4 regions of the Pantoea sp. nfd-35 genome follow, and region 2 is predicted to be linked to each of the others. Evidence: predicted binding sites of a transcription regulator. Region 2 holds the regulator's gene; each other region holds the start of a gene.
What was found. The regulator CRP, encoded in region 2, controls carbon source genes, mostly activating them, when cyclic AMP is high. The targets are predictions, from matches to a motif close to ATGTGANNNNNNTCACAT.
Positions count from the first base shown of each region.

Region 1: P9J57_RS20275 (PTS mannitol transporter subunit IICBA) is a predicted target of CRP. The motif match lies at 2,084-2,101, and genes of this name have one in related genera.
Region 3: garD (galactarate dehydratase) is a predicted target of CRP. The motif match lies at 3,294-3,311, and genes of this name have one in related genera.
Region 4: P9J57_RS10915 (6-phosphofructokinase) is a predicted target of CRP. The motif match lies at 2,437-2,454, and genes of this name have one in related genera.

Region 1 covers NZ_CP122403.1:4,390,008-4,395,809, forward strand. Annotated here, with positions in the region: gene P9J57_RS20265 (HTH-type transcriptional regulator) at 1-73, opposite strand, end outside; gene P9J57_RS20270 (DUF3053 domain-containing protein) at 1,091-1,807, shown strand; gene P9J57_RS20275 (PTS mannitol transporter subunit IICBA) at 2,244-4,178, shown strand; gene mtlD (mannitol-1-phosphate 5-dehydrogenase) at 4,272-5,420, shown strand; gene mtlR (mannitol operon repressor MtlR) at 5,428-5,802, shown strand, end outside.
Region 2 covers NZ_CP122403.1:427,611-433,412, forward strand. Annotated here, with positions in the region: gene P9J57_RS01940 (aminodeoxychorismate synthase component II) at 1-215, shown strand, start outside; gene argD (bifunctional acetylornithine/succinyldiaminopimelate transaminase) at 304-1,524, shown strand; gene P9J57_RS01950 (YccS/YhfK family putative transporter) at 1,526-3,601, opposite strand; gene crp (cAMP-activated global transcriptional regulator CRP) at 3,660-4,292, opposite strand; gene P9J57_RS01960 (OsmC family protein) at 4,596-5,000, shown strand; gene P9J57_RS01965 (phosphoribulokinase) at 5,030-5,802, opposite strand, start outside.
Region 3 covers NZ_CP122403.1:976,698-982,499, reverse strand. Annotated here, with positions in the region: gene gudD (glucarate dehydratase) at 1-268, opposite strand, end outside; gene P9J57_RS04695 (enolase C-terminal domain-like protein) at 279-1,625, opposite strand; gene P9J57_RS04690 (MFS transporter) at 1,635-2,978, opposite strand; gene garD (galactarate dehydratase) at 3,490-5,049, shown strand; gene P9J57_RS04680 (flavodoxin) at 5,169-5,615, opposite strand; gene truC (tRNA pseudouridine(65) synthase TruC) at 5,628-5,802, opposite strand, start outside.
Region 4 covers NZ_CP122403.1:2,345,443-2,351,244, forward strand. Annotated here, with positions in the region: gene P9J57_RS10905 (PTS sugar transporter subunit IIC) at 1-1,005, opposite strand, end outside; gene P9J57_RS10910 (PTS sugar transporter subunit IIB) at 998-1,312, opposite strand; gene P9J57_RS10915 (6-phosphofructokinase) at 1,322-2,302, opposite strand; gene P9J57_RS10920 (hypothetical protein) at 2,543-2,794, opposite strand; gene P9J57_RS10925 (YceI family protein) at 2,825-3,409, opposite strand; gene pqqF (pyrroloquinoline quinone biosynthesis protein PqqF) at 3,528-5,789, opposite strand; gene pqqE (pyrroloquinoline quinone biosynthesis protein PqqE) at 5,789-5,802, opposite strand, start outside.

The sequences.
Region 1 (5,802 bases), 450 kb from region 2:
GGCTGTTATCACGTGTCAAAACAATCTGCTCAAGGCTGCTGAGCAATTCAAACATTGGGTCTTTTAACTCCATAGAGAACTCCTTAAAACTCACTATGAATCACGTGAAAGAAGGTACAAGAACCTGAAATCAGGCTCAGAAACCGGATTAAGCAAGCTGCATCCCTTAAGAGTTTGTTTTTATTGTAAGAAAACCCTTATGGGACACAGCCTGACCTGCATTGCTGTTAAACATGTCAACACAATGCCACAAATGCCGGGAGACTAAGTATGGATAGATACCTGACAATTTGCAGCGCAAATTAGACATTTTTTTTAACTTTACAATTCTGAAAAATGGTTAAGCAACTTAACCTTTTGAAGCGATTGGTTTTGTTACCACAGCGTCTGTCAACAGCGCTGGTCGCGTTTTCTTTATGGCCGGCAATCAGGTGATGAACTGGCCAGGATAACCGCACCGGCTCTGTGAGTTGATTGCAAAATATGCGCCAGACTTTCATTTTTTGAACACATACTGGCTGGAGAGTGCTGTCAGCCATCACGCCTTTCTTGCTGCCAAAATAAAAAAACACTTGCCAGCCCTGACGTAGGTGGCGCCGGAAGCGCTGAAAAGGGACTCAGCTTTATCATCGAAGGACAACATGACGTTTTAATTATAGTGAACACGATAATTTGTGCGATTCGTGCCAGTGATTGCGTTCATGCAGGCGTTTGCACCACTTTAATGCAGACGAACAATTTTAGGGCAACTCGTTAATGGACGTTTAACGTTAACGATTCAGATGGAACATCTGTGTCGCTCGAAACATAAGATGGAGTTAATTATTTATGACCTATACTTACGGATCCGTTAGCTTCCCTTCGCGCGGGCTCGTTATCGGTGCAAAAAAGCCTGAGTCGCGGATGCGCTGGCCTTCTTTTCTGACACCATAAGCCTGTAACATCATCTTAAACACGCTTAAGGCAAACTTTCTTACAGGTTATGGCCTTACATCGCGCTTTCGCATTGTGTGGCCGTTATCCTTTGTTCTATTCTTTAGGCCACTGCTTATCCGGACATCAGCCAGTTTTACCGACAGGAGTTGAACCCATGGCTTCAGGCATTTCCCGTATCCTGGCACGCAGCGGCATTTTGCTGACTGGCGTGCTTCTTGTGCTGCAACTTACCGCATGTGGTGATAAAGAGGGCGAACAGCGCAAAGCGTTTATCGATTTTCTGCAAAATACCGTTATGCGTAGCGGTGAACATCTACCCAGCCTGAGTGAAAATCAGAAACAAAGTTTTGGTCCTTTCACCGGTGATTACGCCATTCTTTATGGCTTCTCGCAGCAGGCGAACAAAGCTGTGGATCAGGGGATGCGTCCGGTGGTGGATGAACTTTCTGCTATTCATGTGCCGCAGGACTATCTGAGCCGCCACGACTCACTGGCCCAGGCCAACAGCGCGTTGACGGTGGCTACCCAGCAACTGGAAACCGCAAAAATGCAGGCAGATAAAAGTAAAAGCGCGCTTAAGCAAAACGACGACCTGAAAAAAGTCTTCGATACCGCGTATGACAAAGTGGTGACGCAGCCTGCTGGCCAGTTGATCCCATTGCTACCCAAACTGCAGGCACTTAGCCAGGATGCTGTAAAGACAGGTGAGTTTTTGCAGGCTCAGGGAACACGCGTCAGTTTCAATAACGGTGGCGTTCAGTTCCCAACTCAGGAACAGGCGACGCAATATAATGACTTAATGACGAGCTTATCAGCTAATGTGCAAGCGCTGAGCCAGGCTAAAAATGCAGTACAGGGTAATTTGCAATAATCGGCGTGCAGGGGACGGATCATTCACCGCCTAACCTGAGCCACGTGAAATCATGATTCCGCATTCAAACGGGCCTGATCAAAATGTGATCCGGCCCGTTTTTCATTAAATTAAATTGTGATCTTAGTCTCATTTATCAAACAAAGCTCAACGCCATAAATGTGATCGCAATCACTATAAATCGATTTCGATGGCTAAAAATCCGTCGTCTTATCGCCGTAATGGCTCATTTCTGTGATAAAAGTCACTTAATAACCCCCCATCCCCCCGACATAAATGTGACCTAAATCACACTAAGCCTCGTGCACTACGCAGTCCACTATTCGCGTGATAAAGTCCGCCTGCATACAGTAATACTGACGGCTAATCGCCGTAGTGGCTAAACAAAAACAAACGCGCGCTCCTGTTGCAGCGCGTCTCAACAAGGGGTGGGCTTATGTCCTCATCAGTAAAGGTCAAAGTACAAAGCTTTGGTCGCTTTTTGAGTAATATGGTGATGCCTAACATTGGCGCATTTATCGCCTGGGGTATTATCACCGCGCTGTTTATTCCAACAGGATGGATCCCTAACGAAACGCTGGCGAAACTGGTCGCCCCAATGATCACTTACCTGCTGCCACTCCTGATCGGTTATACCGGTGGACGCCTGGTCGGTGGCGATCGCGGTGGGGTGGTTGGCGCAATCACTACGATGGGGGTAATTGTCGGTGCTGATATGCCGATGTTCCTCGGCTCAATGATTGCGGGCCCACTTGGCGGCTGGGCGATCAAATCCTTTGACCGTATGGTTGACGGTAAAATCAAAAGCGGCTTTGAGATGCTGGTGAACAACTTCTCTGCCGGTATTATCGGTATGCTGTTGGCCATGCTGGCTTTTATGGCGATTGGTCCGCTGGTTGAAGGTCTTTCACACATTCTTGCCACGGGCGTTAACCTGATGGTGCAGAACAACCTGCTGCCATTGACGTCAATCTTCGTTGAACCTGCAAAAATCCTGTTCCTGAACAACGCGATTAACCACGGGATTTTCTCACCTCTGGGTATTCAGCAGGCAAGTGAAGCAGGGAAATCAATTTTCTTCCTGATCGAAGCTAACCCGGGTCCGGGGATGGGCGTGCTGATGGCCTATATGTTTTTTGGTCGCGGCAGTGCTAAACAGTCTGCTGGGGGCGCGGCGATCATCCACTTCCTGGGCGGCATTCACGAGATCTACTTCCCTTACGTGCTGATGGCACCACGCCTGCTGCTGGCCGTCATCCTTGGCGGAATGACCGGTGTCTTTACGCTGACCGTACTGCACGGTGGTCTGGTATCGCCTGCTTCACCAGGTTCTATCCTGGCCGTATTAGCCATGACGCCAAAAGGAGCTTACTTTGCCAATATCGCCGCCATCTTTGCTGCATTTGCGGTGTCGTTTGTGATTTCTGCCATTTTGTTGAAGACCAGCAAAGTGAAAGAAGATGACGATATCGAAGCGGCGACGCAGCGTATGCGTGATATGAAAGCGCAGTCAAAAGGTCAGAGTCTGACAGGTGCGCCGGTTGCGAGCGACGCGATGAGCGTAGATCTGGACCATGTGCGTAAAATCATTGTGGCCTGCGATGCAGGTATGGGCTCAAGCGCCATGGGCGCTGGTGTCCTGCGTAAGAAGGTCCATGATGCAGGTCTGAGTAACGTGTCGGTCACCAACAGCGCGATTAATGCCTTACCGGGTGACGTTGATCTGGTGATTACCCATCGCGATCTTACTGAACGAGCCATCCGTCAGGCGCCTCATGCCCAGCACATTTCCTTAAATAACTTCCTGGATAGTGCACTTTATAGCACGCTGACCGAGCGCCTGGTGGCGGCTAATCGCAGTGAAGCTAACCGCGAAGCCGTACAGAAGACGCTGGGTGACAGCTACGATGACAGCCATGCCAACCTGTTTAAACTCGGCCAGAGCAACGTTTTCCTGGGGCTGAGTGCCAGCAATAAAGAGCTGGCGATTCGCTTTGCCGGTGAGCAGTTAGTCAAAGGCGGCTACGTAGAACCCGAATACATTGATGCCATGCTGGCGCGCGAAAAGCTGACGCCAACCTATCTTGGCGAGTCGATTGCTGTGCCGCACGGTACCGTTGAAGCGAAAGACCGTGTACTGAAAACGGGTGTGGTTTTCTGCCAGTACCCTGCCGGCGTTCAGTTTGGCGAGGAACCTGATGAAGTGGCACGTTTGGTGATTGGTATAGCTGCCCGCAATAACGAGCACATTCAGGTGATTACCAGCCTGACGAACGCGCTCGATGATGAGCAGGTCATTGAACAACTGGCACGTACAGAAAGTGTACAGGATGTTCTGGATCTGTTATCAGGCAAACCCGCTGTAGCATAATCGGGTCCGACATTTCCCTGGGGCGGTTGTGCCCGTCCCATTTTTTGGGGGCGGACATGCCCGCCCCATCGTTATTTGATATGGGTCAATTTTATGAAAGCGTTACATTTTGGAGCAGGCAACATCGGTCGTGGTTTTATCGGCAAACTGCTGGCAGATGCCGGTATTGAGCTGATTTTTGCAGATGTGAATCAGGCAGTGCTGGATGCCCTTAATGCACGTCATGAATATCCCGTGCATGTGGTAGGTGAACAGGCCAAAGTTGAAGTGGTTAAGGGCGTTAGCGCCGTGAACAGCACCAGCGACGACATTACTGGACTGATCGCGGATGTCGATCTCGTTACTACTGCCGTTGGTCCGCAAATCCTTGAGCGCATCGCTGCCAGCGTGGCAAAAGGTCTGGCCAAACGCAGTGATAACGGCAATGTTCGGCCGTTAAATATTATCGCCTGTGAAAATATGGTGCGTGGAACCAGCCAGCTTAAGCAGCACGTGCTACAGGCGCTACCTTCTGAATATCATGTCTGGCTCGAACAACACGTCGGCTTTGTGGATTCAGCGGTAGACCGTATTGTTCCCCCTTCTGAAGCAGGCACTCAGGATCCGCTTGAAGTCACGGTGGAAACCTTCAGCGAATGGATTGTGGACAAAACCCAGTTTAAAGGCGAATTGCCCACCATTCCGGGCATGGAACTGACCGATAACCTGATGGCCTTTGTGGAACGTAAACTTTTCACCCTGAATACCGGCCACGCAATTACGGCCTATCTGGGGCAACAGGCGGGGCACCAGACTATTCGCGATGCCATTCTCGATGAGAATATTCGCGCGGTCGTCCAGGGTGCGATGGAAGAAAGTGGCGCGGTACTGATTAGACGCTACGGCTTCGAAGCAGACAAGCATGCTGCTTATATTCAAAAAATTCTTAGCCGCTTTGAAAATCCCTATCTGAAAGATGACGTTGAACGCGTAGGTCGTCAGCCAATCCGCAAGCTGAGCGCAGGCGACCGCCTGATTAAACCGACACTCGGCACGCTGGAATATGGCCTGCCGCATGCCAACCTGGTTCAGGGCATTGCTGCTGCAATGCATTATCATAGCGATCAGGATCCCCAGGCGCAGGAGTTAGCCGCGCTGCTGGCGGAAAAAGGTCCGCAGGCAACCTTAGCGCAGGTTTCAGGACTGGATGCTGAGAGTGAAATAATAAAAGAGGCCGTGAGTGCCTGGCACGCCATGGCATAATAGCCCCATGTTAGCGACCCAGATCGGGGGCAATAAACGGGCCCCCGACAGCAGCACTACACTGATGCAGGCAAGAATGGAAGAAAAGCAGGCTTTTGAAAACCGGGTGCTTGAACGCCTGAACGCTGGACGCTCGGTGAGAAGCTTTTTGTTCGCCGCTGTCGAGTTGTTAGCTGAAGCCGTCAATGTGCTGGTGCTGCAGGTATTCCGTAAAGATGACTACGCGGTGAAATACGCCGTAGAGCCCTTGCTGCTGGGCGACGGTCCGTTAGGTGAGCTCTCCGTCAGGCTCAAGCTGATCTATGGCCTTGGCGTGATTAGTCGGCATGAATATGAAGACTGTGAGTTATTGCTGGCGCTGCGTGAAGAACTCAATCATGAC
Region 2 (5,802 bases):
CGTTGACCGTTACGCGCTACCATTCACTTATTGTCAAAACGGAAACCTTACCTGATGCGTTCGAGGTGACCGCATGGAGCCTGCGTAACGGCCAGCCGGATGAGATTATGGGGATTCGCCATAAAACGCTCGCACTGGAAGGCGTGCAGTTTCATCCAGAGAGCATCCTCAGTGAACAGGGACACCAGCTGTTGGCTAATTTCCTGCACCAGTAAAGTTGTGTTTGCCTTTAAGTGATTTTTTATGCATATTTCATGATTATTATTTCATCGTGACTCAACGAATCAGTTAATGAGGTTGTCAATGACAGCGGAAAATATGGCAGTAACGCGTGAGACGTTCGATCAGGTCATTTTGCCTGTTTATGCACCTGCTCAGTTTGTACCGGTAAAAGGCAAGGGAAGCCGCGTCTGGGATCAACAGGGTAAAGAATATATCGACTTCTCTGGCGGCATTGCCGTGACCGCTCTGGGCCATTGCCACCCGGCGCTGGTTGAGACCCTGAAGAAACAGGGCGAAACCTTATGGCATACCAGCAATGTGTTTACCAATGAACCTGCGCTGCGTCTGGCCAGTAAACTGATCAACGCCACGTTTGCGGAGCGGGTCTTTTTTGCTAATTCGGGGGCAGAAGCCAATGAGGCCGCGTTTAAGTTGGCTCGCTACTATGCCTGTAAACGCCACAGCCCGTTCAAAAGCAAAATCATTGCCTTTCACAACGCCTTTCACGGCCGGACGCTGTTCACCGTAACGGTGGGCGGTCAGCCCAAGTACTCCGACGGTTTTGGCCCGAAACCCGCCGATATCGTTCATGTGCCGTTCAACGATCTGGACGCGGTTAAGGCGGTGATTGACGATCACACTTGCGCCATTGTGGTGGAGCCGATTCAGGGTGAAGGCGGTGTGATGCCTGCAACACCAGCGTTTATGCAGGGGTTACGTGAACTGTGCGACAAACACCAGGCGCTGCTGGTACTGGATGAGGTGCAAAGCGGCATGGGGCGCAGCGGTAAGTTGTTTGCCTATGAGCACTACGGCGTGACGCCCGATATTCTGACCTCGGCGAAGGCGCTGGGCGGCGGTTTTCCTGTAAGCGCCATGCTGACCACCAATGAGGTAGCCTCAACCATGGCGCCTGGCGTGCATGGCACGACTTATGGCGGCAATCCGCTGGCATGCGCGATCGCAGAAACCGCGTTAGATATTATCAATACGCCAGCTGTACTGAATGGGGTAGAAATCCGCCGCCAGCAGTTTGTTGAGGCGCTCAAGGCTATTGATGCGCGTCACGACCTGTTCAGTGATATCCGTGGTAAAGGCCTGCTGATTGGTGCAGCCCTGAAGCCGCAGTATGCGGGCAAGGCGCGCGATATTCTGAATGCGTCAGCTGCGGAAGGCGTCATGGTGCTGGTGGCCGGAACAGATGTGATGCGCTTCGCACCGTCGCTGATTATCGAGCCTGCCGATATCGAAGAGGGCATGGCTCGCTTTGCCCGTGCGGTAGAGAAAGTGCTGTCTGCCTGAGTTATTTGCGGCGCAGACTGCGCAACAGCCAGCGGCCATGATGAGGCCGCTGGTTCCAGGCCAGAGAAGAGATCGTGTGCATGACTTTCAGATGCTCCAGGATGCGCCTGACGTGCTGCTCCAGTACCGTGACCGGCCCCTCATTTATATCTTCCACGCCCTGTAGCAGATCCGTCTGCGAACTTTCCCCATCATATTCCAGCCTTTGCTGACACCGTTGCAGGGCGATCTCGCACCATTGCAGGTAGTGCTCAGCCAGCGTGGGCGGCAGCATGGTATGTTCACGTGCCAGAATGGTCATGGCGTTAATGTGCTCCACGATAAACTGGCAGTGCGTGACCCATAAGCGCATATCCTGCAGGTAGCGTGAATTAAATCCCGGCTCCTGCATGGCCTGATTCAGGGAGTTGAATACGGCGTTATGCGCCTGGTTGACCTTAACCCGCTGGTAAGCCAGCGCATCGGGTGACTGCTCCGGGCCCAGCAACATTCGCAGGGCATCCTGACAGGCCTCCAGCGCATCATGGGCATTCTGGCGCAGCAGGGCACTTTGCCACTGCGGCCACAGCCATAACATGCCCCCAAAGGCGATCAGGCAGCCCATCAGCGTATCCAGCAGGCGGGGCAGTAAAAACTGTGCCCCGTTAAGGGAGAGCAGTTGCAGCGTATAAACGGCCGTAACCGTAAATCCCACTATTGACCAGCCGTAAAACTGGCGGGTAAAACGGTAGCTGATAAAGGTAATCACCAGCATGATGCTCAGCACCAGCGGTTCAGGCACATCCAGGCGTAGCGACGCCGCCGCGATAGCCAGTCCGGCAAAGGTTCCCAGGGCCCGGTGCTGAATACGTACGCGGGTTGCGCTGTAGTTGCTCTGGCTGACAAACATGATGGTCATCAAAATCCAGTAGGGCTTAGGAATCGAAAAGAACACGGCCAGGGCGCTGCCCAGCATCAGCATGACGGAAAAACGCCCGGCCGTTCGCAGTGCGGAAGACCGCAGCGACAGATAGCTCCGCAACGCGGGCAGCAGCGGTAAACGACGCTGGCGATCGGCCATCAGGTCGCGTTGATAAAGCGGCTTTTGGGTTCGAAGCACCCGGGCGATACGGCTGAAATGATAGAGACAGAAGTTACCCACCGGATTGTCCGGATGCTGAAGGGCGATTTTCTCCAGCGCACCCAACTGCTTGTCCATATCGAAACGACCAGAGAGTTGGTGATACAGAATATCGTCGGCCAGCGCGCGCAGCCGGGCTGAAATCGTTCTGGCGTTCCAGCGGATGACGGCTTCAGCATGGCTTTGCTCGACCAGCTTCTGGACCTCTTCCGGCTGATGCAGGCTGACGGAGATATGCTCCTGCAGATCCAGTGCTACCTGAAACGCCCGGGTCAGGCGTTTGTGGCTGTGATCGCGACTCGCAGACAGCATATGCATTTGCTGATAGCAGGTGTTGATCAGATCGATCGCTTTTTGCTGACGCGCCAGCAGGGGCGGCAGGGCTTTTTCCGGATCGGTCAGCTGCGTCAATAAGCTGTACTTGGCGTCACAGTAATTTGCCAGCTCACGGTAGATCAGGCTCAGGCTTTCGCGCATCGGCTGCTCTTTCCACAGCCAGAACCAAAACCAGTTGAACAGGCCATACCAGAGCGTTCCACCGATATAGAGCAGGGGCGGAACGTAAATGGGCATACGGCCAATCAGGCTGAGGGTAAAAATTGACGCGATTAACGTGCCGGGCAGCAGTCGGGCGTGCAGCGGACTGATCTCTCCGGTGACGCCAAGCAGCAAAGGCAGGGCAAACAGGATGAGCGGCAGCGGCACGTCTTTAAGCAGCAGCCACTGCATCAGTAAACTGCCAAGGGCAAACAGGCTGCCGCCGATGATCAGGCGTTTAAAGAAGCGTTTGTGGGGCGTGTCCAGACCGGCAATGTTGCAGCAGGCGGGAACCAATGAGAACAGCAATCCTTTTTGCAGATCGCCGAACAGCCAGCCGAGCGCTACGGGAAGGCACAACACCAGCGTCTGGCGCAGCGCATAGTTAACTTCGGGGTGATAGATTATTCTTCGCCACATCGGCTCAACACAAGACATTCACGGCATAATGTCGCCATCACGCCGTGAACAGTCAGGCTTAGCGTGTGCCGTAAACAACGATGGTTTTGCCGTGTGCGGAGATCAGGTTCTGATCTTCCAGCATCTTCAAAATACGGCCCACGGTTTCACGTGAACAACCAACGATTTGGCCAATTTCCTGACGAGTAATTTTAATTTGCATGCCGTCAGGATGCGTCATGGCATCTGGCTGTTTAGCCAGATTAAGCAACGTTTGTGCAATGCGTCCGGTCACATCCAGGAAAGCGAGATTTCCCACTTTTTCTGACGTCACCTGCAGACGGCGAGCCATCTGAGAAGAAAGACGCATCAAAATATCCGGGTTAACCTGGATGAGCTGACGGAATTTCTTGTAGGAAATCTCTGCCACTTCGCACGCAGTTTTCGCACGTACCCAGGCGCTGCGCTCCTGACCTTCTTCAAACAGGCCAAGCTCACCAATAAAATCGCCTTGATTCAGATAAGAAAGAATCATCTCTTTGCCTTCTTCATCCTTAATCAGTACCGCGACGGAACCTTTCACGATGTAGTAAAGCGTTTCGGCTTTTTCACCTTGGTGAATCAGCGTACTTTTGGATGGATACTTGTGAATATGGCAATGGGACAGGAACCATTCAAGTGTAGGGTCTGTTTGCGGTTTGCCGAGAACCATTCGCTATTATCCTCTATTGTAATCGTGCCCAAAATACAGGGCTCAGTTTCCCTGCCAGGCGATGAAAGCGTTAAGCGTGTTTCCATTCAGGAAATTATTCGGGCTGCATTTGCGCAGAGCGCATCATTCTTCCCGGCTTCGTCTTCGGATGACGAAAAATATTTTCAGCACTGTTTGTAGCACAGCTTTCGCCGACTGTCTTGTGTTGTCTCGCTTCAGCAATAAGGCTGATTTCTCCGGATTGCTGTTTACCAGGCAAAAGCGTACTCTGACGCAAAAACAGGGCATTCTGGGGGCCAGATTATGCAGGCAAGAGTCAAATGGGTTGAAGGGTTAACATTCCTCGGCGAGTCTTCGTCCGGACATCAGGTCTTAATGGACGGCAATTCCGGCGATAAAGCGCCCAGCCCTATGGAAATGGTGCTGATGGCGGCCGGCGGATGCAGCGCCATTGATGTGGTATCAATTTTGCAAAAAGGTCGCAACGATGTGGCTGATTGCGAAGTAAAACTCGAATCAGAACGTCGGGAAGAAGCGCCTCGCATCTTTACCCGCATCAACCTGCATTTTATCGTCAGTGGAAAAGCACTTTCAGATAAAGCCGTCGCGCGTGCGGTCGACCTTTCAGCTGAGAAGTATTGCTCGGTTGCCATTATGTTAGGCAAAGGGGTGGAAATTACCCACAGTTACGAAGTTATCGAGCTGTAATTATTCAGAGGCCAGCGCGGCCTCTGATTTTATTCAATGCGTTTGCCTTCCATGAGCCGTTTTACCAGCGGTGCCATAATTAATTCCATCGCCAGCCCCATTTTCCCGCCAGGTACAACCAGCGTGTTGATATTGGAAATAAACGATCCCTGCAGCATGGCCAGTAGGTAGGGAAAATCAATATCTTCCAGCCCCTGAAAGTGGATGACGACAAAACTTTCATCCAGTGAAGGAATGGTGCGTGCCGCAAAGGGGTTAGAGGTGTCGACGGTTGGAACCCGCTGAAAGTTAATATGGGTGCGTGAGAACTGCGGCGTAATGAAATTGATGTAATCTTCCATTGAGCGCACCACCGAATCCATTACGGCTTCACGCGAATGACCGCGTTCACCGGTATCGCGTACCAGCTTCTGAATCCACTCCAGGTTAACGATGGGGACGACGCCGACCAGTAAATCCACTTTTTCAGCGACGTTGTGCTGAGCCGTCACGACGCCGCCGTGCAGTCCTTCATAAAACAGCACGTCCGTATCCGGTGGCAGCGGCTGCCACGGGGTAAAGGTACCTGGCACCTGATTCCAGGGCACCGCTTCGTCGTAGGTATGCAGGTATTTACGTGACTGGCCCTTGCCCTGATCACCGTATTCAACAAAGGTCTGCTCCAGCAGACCGAAATCATTCGCCTCCGGGCCAAAGTAGCTGATATGGCGACCCAGATCGCGCGCCTTACGGATAGCCATATCCATTTCAGGCCGGGTAAATCGGTGGAAACTGTCTCCTTCCAGCTCGGCCGCGTGCAAAT
Region 3 (5,802 bases), 550 kb from region 2:
CGGCAAAAGTGGCGCGAACCTGGCTCAGGATGTTTTTATATTCGCCAATCGTTTTGCCCACCACCAGCGCGGCAGCCTCTTCCAGGGTTTGACGAATCTTTTCGCCACCGGGGATTTCACCTACGCCAGTATGGCCTGCGTTGTCTTCAATGATAACGATATTGCGGGTGAAAAAAGGCGAATGTGCGCCGCTCAGGTTCAGTAACATGCTGTCATAGCCGGCAACCGGGATGACCTGCATGGCGGTAATTTTTGGTGTGGTATTCATCTGTTATCCCTTAAGCAGAGGCCCGGCCAAAGGCCGGCCGTTTACGGTCAAATGTCCATCCTGGTAGCAAGTACTGCATGGCTGTGGCGTCATTACGTCCGCCCGCCGGCAGTGATTTGTAGTGTTCGTTTGCCAGGCGGAGTCGTTCCCAATCCAGTTCAATGCCCAGGCCAGGCGCATCTGGCACCGTGATTTTGCCCTGACGGATCTGCAGCGGCTCTTTTGTCAGGCGTTGATCGCCCTCCTGCCAGATCCAGTGCGTATCTATGGCGGTGGGATTACCGGGCGCGGCGGCACCGACGTGGGTGAACATCGCGAGAGAAATATCAAAGTGGTTATTCGAATGGCAGCCCCAGGTTAAGCCCCATTCATCGCACAGTTGCGCGACCCGAACGGCGCCGCTCATCGTCCAGAAGTGTGGATCGGCCAGTGGGATATCGACAGCATTGAGCATCAGCGCATGGTTCATTTCACGCCAGTTGGTGGCGATCATGTTGGTGGCGACCGGTAATCCGGTCGCACGACGAAACTCGGCCATCACCTCGCGCCCTGAATAACCCTGCTCGGCGCCACAGGGATCTTCTGCATAGGTCAGAACATCCTGCATGCCCTTACAGAATCCGATCGCCTCGTCCAGCCACCACGCGCCGTTAGGATCGACGGTGATGCGCGCCTCGGGGAAGCGCTTTTTCAGCGCCTGCGCGGTGGCGATCTCCTGTTCGCCTGGCAGCACTCCGCCCTTGAGTTTGAAATCTTTGAAACCGTATTTATCCTGCGCCGCCTCGGCCAGCCGGACAACCGACTCGCTATTCAGCGCTTCCTGATGGCGCAGGTGATACCAGTCATGCTGCGCCTTCTCACCCGTCAGATAAGGCAAATCGGTTTTACGGCGATCGCCTAAGTAGAACAGGTAGCCTAAAACCGTCACCTCATCGCGCTGCTTACCCGGTCCAAGCAGTTCGGCGACCGGCACGCCCAGGCATTGTCCCAGAAGGTCCAGCAGTGCGGCTTCCAGTGCCGCGACCGCGTTGACGCGCAGCTCAAAAGTCCAGGCCCCTTTGCCAAAAGTCTCGAAATCGGCGGACTGATTCCCCTGATGAATCTTCTGCACCAGCCGGTTCATACGGGCGACCTGCTGACCGATCACCTGCGGCGCGGCCTCGATTAAGGTCTGATAGAGGGTTTCTCCCCCCGGTGCTTCACCCAGTCCGGTGTGTCCTGCACTGTCGGTCAGGATCACGATATTGCGCGTGAAGCGGGCATTGTGTGCCCCGCCAATGTTGAGCAGCATACTGTCGTAGCCAGCCACAGGGACCACCTGCATAGTCGTAATAACGGGCGTCGATTGCGTATTCATGCAGGCTCCTTAGCGTGTTTTCAGCTCAATGCGTTTGATGTTATCCACCAGCACCAGGTAGCTGAGTACGGCAACGAACGCGTGGATACCGACATAAACCAGCGCGCCGTTATAAGAACCGGTAGAGGCAATGATGTAGCCGATCGCGATAGGGGTAATAATGCCGGATGCATTACCGAACATATTGAACAGACCGCCGCTCAGGCCGCTAATCTCTTTCGGTGCGGTGTCCGCCATCACTGCCCATCCCAGCGCGCCAATCCCTTTACCAAAGAAGGCTGTTGCCATGAACAGCACCACGACCCAGTCCGTCTCGACATAGTTACAGACCACCATGGACGTCGAGAGCAACATGCCGAGCACAATCGGGGTTTTACGGGCGATATTGAGTGAGCCGGTTTTGCGCATCAGCCAGTCAGAGATCACCCCGCCGAGCACGCCACCGATAAAGCCGCACAGCGCAGGCACCGAGGCGACAAAGCCCGCTTTAAGGATCGACATGCCCCTTGCCTGCACCAGATAAACCGGAAACCAGGTGATAAAGAAGTAGGTCAGGGCGTTGATGCAGTACTGGCCAATGTAGACACCGATCATCATGCGCGACTGCAGCAGTTGCTTGATCTGGAACCACTTATCACTGAAGCTGACTTTTTGCTTCTCGCTTTTCTGATCCATATTGATCAGCGCGCCGCCCTCCGCCATGTAGTCCAGCTCCGCTTTGTTCACGCCGGGATGATCGCAGGGATCGTAAATCACTTTGAGCCAGATAAAGCTCAAAATAATGCCCAGCCCTCCCATAAACCAGAACACGTGCGCCCAGCCCACCGCGGAGGTCAACCAGCCCATGATGGGCGCGAAAATTACCGTCGCGAAGTATTGTGCGGAGTTGAAAATCGCCACGGCAGTGCCGCGCTCCTGAGCCGGAAACCAGGCTGCCACAATACGGCTGTTACCCGGGAATGAAGGGGCTTCCGCCAGCCCGACCATAAAGCGCAGCATAAACAGCGCCATGACGATGGTGTAGCCGCTGAACACGTCCACGAACCCCTGCAGCAGGGTAAACAACGACCAAAGAAAGATACTCCAGAAATAGACGCGCTTAGAACCAAAGCGATCCAACAGCCAGCCACCGGGGATTTGCCCAATGACATAGGCCCATGAAAAAGCAGAGAAGATAAACCCCATCCCCACGGGATCGAGGCCAATTTCTTTTGCCATGGCCGAACCCGCGATAGACAACGTGGCGCGGTCACCGTAGTTGAATGAGGTCACAATAAATAGCATGACCACTATCCAGTAACGCGCGTTCGTCCGTTTTTGTACCGCCTCCGTTGTCTGGTGATAACTACTCATGATGCACTCCTGAAATATAGCGAAAGCTACATTCGCTCTGACTGCATACACATCGCGTTGGGTATCAGAGAGATGTAGGTTAAACACGGCGATTTTTTTTAATGGCAAACCGATAATGCGTCGTGACGAATAACCTGATCGGGAAAACGGAAATCAGTATAGGAAGCGGGTTTGGGTGAGGCATTGGAACATCACCCTGGAATAAGGTGAATGAACGATGATTTTTTGGGCTAATGCATAAACTGCTGCGGGACGTTTCACGTTATTTGTAAAAAGTCACAATAAGCACGCCCAAACAGGCGTTGATAAGCGGCTTTGTGAGAATCTTCACTTGATTTAGTAAAAAGATAATAAAACCGCGTCATCTCTCAGCCGAATATAGGTCAATTGCACAATGTGCAGGCAGTAACACCTTCTTATACTGACGGTGGCAAATACCGAACCTGTGACACCTGACGTCTCATAATGAATGCGCCGTACCAGCAAGGCGCTACGCACTGGAAGGTGAGCGATGAACCCCATTTCAAAAGAGCAACCGCTTTACATTAAAGTTCACGAAAACGATAACGTTGCGATTGTGGTAAACAGCCAGGGGCTGACTGCGGGCACCACGTTTAAAGATGGATTAACACTAACCGAACATGTACCGCAGGGGCATAAGGTGGCGTTGGCCGCCATTCCTCAGGGTCAGCCTGTATTGCGCTATGGTGAAATTATTGGCCTTGCCGTTCGTGATATTGCCCAAGGCAGTTGGATCGATGAATCACTCATTGCGCTTCCGGACGCACCGGATTTGCAGAGTTTGCCCCTGGCGAATAACGTGCCGCCTGACTTACCGCCGCTTGAAGGTTATACCTTCGAGGGCTATCGCAACGCTGACGGCAGCGTGGGCACCCGTAACCTGTTGGGCATTACCACCAGCGTTCACTGCGTGGCGGGCGTGGTGGATTATGTGGTGCAAATGATAGAGCGTGATTTGCTGCCCCGTTATCCCAATGTGGACGGCGTGGTTGCGCTAAATCATCTCTACGGCTGCGGCGTGGCAATCAACGCGCCTGCGGCGGTTATTCCTATCCGTTCCGTCCACAACCTGGCCCTTAACGCGAATTTTGGCGGGGAGATCATGGTAGTCAGTCTGGGTTGTGAAAAATTACAACCTGAGCGCTTGTTGACCGGTTCGCCCGACGTGCAGCCCATCTCGCTGGATGAGGAGGATATTGTGCGTTTGCAGGATGAGAAGCTGGTGGGCTTTGGCGCCATGGTGGATGAGATCCTCCAGGTCGCAGAGCGCCATCTGAAACGGCTTAACCAGCGCCAGCGTGAAACCTGCCCTGCCTCGGAACTGGTCATGGGCATGCAGTGCGGCGGCAGTGATGCTTTTTCTGGCGTGACGGCGAATCCCGCGGTGGGCTTTGCTTCCGACCTGCTGGTGCGCAGCGGCGCGACCGTTATGTTCTCTGAGGTCACCGAGGTGCGCGATGCCATTCACTTACTGACACCGCGCGTGATCAATCAGGAAGTGGGTCAGCGGCTGATTGAAGAGATGGCATGGTATGACCGCTACCTTGATCAAGGCAAAACCGATCGCAGCGCCAATCCCTCACCGGGCAACAAGAAAGGTGGGCTGGCAAACGTGGTGGAAAAAGCCCTGGGTTCCATTGCCAAATCAGGCCGAAGCCCGATTGTGGAGGTTCTGTCGCCCGGACAGCGTCCGACACGACGTGGACTGATTTTTGCCGCGACGCCCGCCAGCGATTTTGTGTGCGGCACGCAGCAGCTCGCCTCAGGTATCACCCTGCAGGTCTTTACCACCGGCAGAGGAACCCCGTATGGCCTGGCGGCAATCCCGGTAATAAAAATGGCTACCCGTAACGCGCTAGCCGAGCGCTGGCATGACCTGATGGACATCAATGCTGGCACGATTGCAACAGGCGAGGAAACCATTGAGCAGGTTGGCTGGCGGTTGTTTGAATTGATACTGGACATTGCCAGTGGCAGAAAGCAAACCTGGTCAGATCGCTGGGGAATTCGTAATCAGCTGGCCGTATTTAATCCCGCGCCGATAACCTGAGAAACGGGAGCGCGCAGGGCAATGACGGAACGCGCTGTACGCAGAATCCTGTTATCGTAACACCGCTGCCGCCGGTGTAATCCGAACGGCAGCGGAACAGCGTAGCAGCCTTGATCTTATCAGAGTTGCTTGCCCCACTGCTCAACCCACGGCGTGGTGACGGATTCAGGTTCTGGATGTTCCGTGGCATCAACCAGCAGAACCTCACCCACCCGTTTAGCCTGATGCTCTTGTAACAGGGCATCAAAGCGCTTACCCGCACCGCAGAAATTCTCGTAGCTGCTGTCGCCCAAGGCAATAACGCCGTAGCGCAGCCCTGGCTGGTGGCCCAGCTTGTCCTGCACGTCATGGAACAGGCCAGAAATAGTATCCGGAAAATCGCCCTGACCGGTGGTTGATGTAATCACTAAGGCGACATCATTCGCATAGTTTTGCCATTCGGCTAACGTAGGATCTTCAAAAATCCTTACGTCATGGCCCTGCTGCTGCAATGCCGGTTCTGCTTCTTCTGCAACCAGTAATGCATTGCCATAAACGGTGCCTACAAAAATACCAATTTTCGCCATTTCTTTTCCCCTTTATTCCGTCCCGCTATCCTGACCTGAGCCAGCTATAAACTCAACCCGTGGCACATCCGGCATACAGGCCTGCCAGCCAAACTGATCCATTACCCGTTGCCAGACAAGATCAAGTCCGGCGCGAATAACCAGGGGTTCTCCCGTCACCGGGTGGCTGAGCGACAAGCTGCTGGCA
Region 4 (5,802 bases), 1.9 Mb from region 2:
GAAAACCAGCATCCCCACCACAGAGCCCAGCGTTGTCGCGAGAAAGCCGACAATGACCGCGTTTGGCGCATAAGGGAACATAACGGGACAGTCGAGGGCGGGTTTCGCATCCGGCACCAGCCGCATGGCAATACCGCGGAAAGCCGGCACCAGTTCGTTCAGCAGCAGTCGCACGCCGCTATAGAGTACAAACACGCCTGCCACAAACTGAATGGATTGCATAAAGGCATACATCAGGTAGTTGGTGCCGCTGCTGTACTGGGCGATAAAAGCCGGGCCTGCCGCCACGGCAGGAATCAGGTACATCGGCACCATCACCACCGCCATGGACAGATAGGTGTCCTGCAGAAACTTAAAGTTATCGGGCAGCTTTAAGTCTTCCGTCGAGCGAGAGCCTTTTCCGACCACCTTCGCCACTGCCGCAGTGAGCAGGTAACCAATGGTGCAGAAGTGACCGAGCGCGACATCGTCCGAGTCGGTGATACGACGCACCACCGGCTGCGCCAGCGCTGGCATCACGACCGCCATCACGCCACCAAAAATACCGCCGGTTAAAATGAGCGGTAATCCGGTGAGGCCGGCTTTATAGCCGATAACCGCGCCAATGGTGGCCATCCACAGTAGCGCCTGGCCGGTCAGGAAGATGTATTTAAACGGTGTCAGGCGGGCAATGATGATGTTGACGATGAAGATCACCAGCAGCGTCATGGCCACTTCCGATCCCAACTCGCGGTTTGCCAGTCCGGCAATCGCCGCCACGTCGGTGATGTAGCCCTGCATCCCAAAACCATGGGTGAAGATGCTGTTAAGGAAGGTCAGCGCGCCCACGATGATGTTGATGCCGGCCATCATGATCAAGAACCCCAACAGGGTTTTAAACGTGCCTTCTACCACCTTGCCGGCAGATTTTTTTTGCAGGACCAGTCCGATTAGCGCAATAAACGCGATCAGAATGGATGCCTGCCCCAGTAAGTCTTTAACCAGAAAATTAATTACACTATTCATGATTAGCAACCTTCACATTACGCTCTTTTAAGAAAGCCACGATTTTTTGCTCAATTTCAGCTTTATCGGTGAGTTTATTTAATATAATTACGCGTTTAATCTGTTCTGGTGTGGCGTCGGCATTTAAGACATCCGCAAAGGCTTTTTGCGTCAGGATCATGTCGGATTTAAATGCGTTAGCTTCTGAAATCGTGGTGTGATCGATGTCGGCGTCAATCTCCAGTTTTTTTAAAACGGCTTTCGCACTCATTTCGATAGCGAAACTTGACCCCAGACCACAACCACAGACACATAAAATTTTCAGCATGTTTTCTCCTCACAATATATGCAGTTGTTTAGCGAGTTTATAATGATGCCCTTCTGTATCGACCAGGCGTTTTTTCATGCTTATTAAGTCAATCGGAATAGGCTTATTACTGCCGTTAATAATCACGGCTTTATTGCGCATTCCGGATTGAATACAACGAACCACTTCACTTGCCATAATGGTGCCCTGATAAATTTCCTCACAGGTGGGATCGCCATTTCGCAGTCCATAGCCGACGATCGTTTTGCGAATGCGCACGCCGATCAACGGTTCAAGCTGCTTAATTAATGTGTCAATCGCCCCCTGAAAGCCCGGTGAATATTCCCGTGTGTAACCTTCTGAGCAGAGGATTACCACGCTGTTTTGTTCGCTGAGGCGCTGAGTGATGCGTTCTGCCAGCACGTTTGTGGGGATCTGGCATTCCGGGATCAGTGCAAAGTCGGCGTTGGATTTGAGCGCTGACTGGAGCGTCAATTCGCCACAGTAGCCGCCGAGCAGTTCCACCATAAATACCCGGCCCGTTAATGCCCGACCGGTGTTTCTGAGCTTTGCCACCTCTTTTAATACCTGCTCACAGGCGGTGGAAAAGCCCACGGTGTAATCACTGCCGTAGACATCGTTGTCAATCGTCATGCCGATGCCAAAACAGTTCACACCAAATTCACTGAGCGTATGCAGAAATTGCAGCGATCCATCGCCTCCAGCCAGAATTAATACGTCGATGCGTAATGCTTTTAACTGCCGGGCGATCGTTTCATATTCGCTACGAATTAATTTTCGCGCGGTTCGGCCTGACTGCATTACCGGAAGAGAAGTAATGGAAAAATCCACTAAATCGCGCTGAGAAATTTCCTGGCAGACATTATCCAGCAAGCCTGGAATGCCACCGTTAAATAATATCATCTCCGCCTGCGTCATCCTGGCTATCTGGAAAATGAAATTATTAATGCCGGTGACGTCGCCGCCGCTAATGACCATTCCGATTCTCATCCTGACATCCTTCTGGCTTAATGCGTCTGAAGCTATTGTTTCGGGATATCAGCCTGGTATTTGCAAGTGAGATCACAAAAACGAGAGGAATTTATGCAGGCAATATATTGACAGCCCCTTGAACCAGCTTATTTATGTGAAACAAATCACATTTACTGATTCAGGAAAGACGATTAGCTTCACTTTATAAAACAACAGGTTAAATATAGGGATCGGAATAACTTTTCTGTCAATACGGCATCACGCCATTGCCAATAAAATCTCGATGTGAATTTGTGATTTTGACCTCATTTTTTTAGGTTCGGCAGGCGATCTGTTATTTCCGAAACAGACGATGGCGTGGTGAATCCGCAGGAACACCATGATGAGATGCATTTTTTTGCTCGTACTGTCGCAGGGCGAAAGGATGCCGAGGGGTGAGTGGAAGGACGACGAATGGCGCTTAGCCTGGCCGGCGGCGGCGTAATCTGCTGCAAAAAAAAAGCCCGACACCTGGGTGCCGGGCCGGAAAAGTAACGGAATTTACTTGGCGTACGCTTCCGTAGAAATAGTCAGTGTCACGTCATCACTGACTGCTGGGACATATTTGTCCAGTTTGAAGTCAGAACGCTTAATGGTACCGGTGGCGTCAAAACCAATCGCCTGCTTCTTGACCATCGGATGCTCACCCTGCTTATTCAGCGTGGCATGCAGCGTCACAGGTTTGGTAATGCCTTTCAGAGTGAGGTTCCCTTCAACATCAAATTTGTTATCGCCTTTGGCAATAACTTTGGTGCTGCGGAAGGTTGCACTGGGATACTTCGCCACGTCGAAATACTCCGCGCCTTTGAATTCCTTGGTCAGGGCAGGAACATGGCTGTCGATTTTGCTAACCGGTAACGTGACGTCAACGCGCGACTGCTCAGGCTTGCTGCTGTCAAAAACCAGAGAACCTGTCGTGTCTGGAATGTCAGCAGTCGGATGGGAGAAGCCGAAGTGCTCCCAACTTACCACAACAGAGGTATGTTGCGGGTCGAGTTGATAATGCATGGCTTCAGCCTGAGAAACCGGAACATACAGTGCAGCAGCTGCGAGCAGTGGCAGCGTGAAACGTTTTACATTCTTCACTTTTACTTCCTTATTTTATGACATCACCTTGAGTCTGAGCCATATAAGCAGGAAGTAAAAGTGAACAGATTTGGCGTAAACAATCAAAATTATTCAGCAATATCAGTGTGTGATTATTCTAATTCTTACCTTTAGCATACAGGATCTGCCAGCGGTGCCGATCGGTCAGTAAATGCTGCTGTAACTGCTTCACCTCTCCCTCAGTGAGTGCGGCTATCTTCTCCGCCTCCAGGTTTGGCAACCCATTCGCCTGGCGTAACGCCACTTCACGTGCATCTTCTTTCACCTGCAAAAGCGGCGTTTTGAGCGGATCGATTGCCTGCTGGGCAATGTAGATCGCTATGTCACGCAGAAAGTCTTCGCAGTATTGGATCAGGGTCGATGCCGGACAATCCGGTGACTGAAGCGCAAAGAGAAGACCATCGCTATCCGTACTGCGATGGTAGCGGCAACTGACGACGTAGCCGATCGGCTGTTCTACCCGGTAGCGCTGATAAAAGCGCGGCTCACAGATCAGCGCCAGCGCGCGAAGTGCGGCCAGCTGCTGCGGGTCGCCCAGGGGAATAAACAGCAGAACGGCACTGTCATCGCTGGGATGGGGAATACAGGTTTCACCGCCTACGCAGCGGTACTCAGGGCGCGTAGGTGAATTCACCGTCAGCACACTCAACTGCCGGGACACGAGCCGATGCTGTTCGGCATTGCCCCCGAGCAGGACGGCACGCCAGCATTGCGGATTGAGTGACGTCGCCAGCCGGAGCGGCAGCTGGCGCAGCAGTTCGCGTATCGCAATGCCCGGTATCACCGGCGTGGATACGCTGTGTGTCTGCATCAGGCATTGCACAAGCTGCCCCAGTGCCGCACTGAGCAGCGTCTTGTCTGACGGCAGGCGCAGGGTGAGTTGCCAGACGCCCTGCACCTCACGCCACTCTCCGCTGCCGGAAAAATGCCGCAGCACCGCAAACACGGGGCGTAACTCAGGCTCGCAGGCCGCGCCGGCTGCCCATGTTGTATAAAGTTCAGGACGCAGCACCAGCGTGCCCTGCGTCTCATCCGGTGTGATATGGGGTAACACGGCCTGACCGGTCGGCTCTGCACGCAGCGGCAAGAGATTCGGCTGCGGGTAAAATGTCCACCTGACGGGCGGGCAATTCATCACGGGCTTTTGCCAGGCTGTCAGTGACAGGTCATAACCCTGAACCCTGTGCGTTTCACCTTTAACCTCGGCGGCGCACATCAGCGTGGTCGCTGTGGCGGCGTGCATTTCGTTCAGTAAGGCGTCCAGGTCGGGACAGTCGCCCACGGCCGCAAAGCCCAGCGCGCGCGCCTGAAGTTGCTGCAGGGGGGACTGTGCGGCCAGGCGCTGCTGCGCCAGCTGCCAGTAGTGCTGCCGCTGCACCGGCGTGGTATGGCGCAGCGCCTCAAGAAAGGACGCGATCAGGGGCGGAACAGCGGCCGGATCCTCCGTGACGAACGTGACCGCCACCCACATGTCCGCGTCCGACTGATAAAGCCATTTCACGTCAGGCTGGCTGGCCCGCGTGCGTGCATACAGCGTTTCCAGCAGCCCGCCTGGGGCATCATCAAGGAAAAACTCGCGCAGTAAAGTGACACTGTCACGAAGTTGCGCGGGTAAAATCCAGCTTTGCCAGAGTGCTGATGGCCCTTCCTGCTGTAACGCCAGCGCCCTGTTGGGCGAAAGCATTACCGGGGCATCGGGCCGCCTGGCACTGTTGCGTGGCTGAAACGCAGCGGCAAACGCCTTCGCCAACGCGGTGAGCTGTTCCAGCGACTGTGGGCCCTGCAGCCACAGCGTCAGGTTGTCTGAGTGAAAGAAGCGCTGATGAAAAGCCCGCAGCGCCGCCTGCAAATCAGTGACGTTGTCACCGAACGACATCCTGTTCCCGACATGAAAGCGTTTAAACTGCGCCGGAGACGTCACTGGCGTAAACATGGCGGCTTCCGTGCGGGCCGCAGCATGGCGCTGCAGCAGGCGGTACTCTGCATCAATCACCGCGATTTCCTGGCTGATGGCCTCGCGGGTCAGGCTCGGCGCACTCAGCATATCCTGCAGGCGCAACAGGCCTTCACTGAAGTTGTCGGGGGTGACCTCAAAAAACCAGGCGCTTTCGCGTGCCTGGGTGGTAGCATTCACCTGTCCGCCGTTCGCCTGAACCCAACTCATCAGCCGCCCATCATGCGGCCAGCGCTGACTGCCAGTAAAAAGCAGGTGCTCCAGCAAATGCGCGAGTCCAGGCCAGCGCTCTGGCTCGTCATGGCTGCCTGCCGCCACTTTGACCAGCGCCGCCGCCTGGGTGGCGTCCGGCTGGTGGCACAGCGTTACGTTCAGTCCATTGAGTTGCAGGCAGCGTGAATGCATTACAGAATCCGCG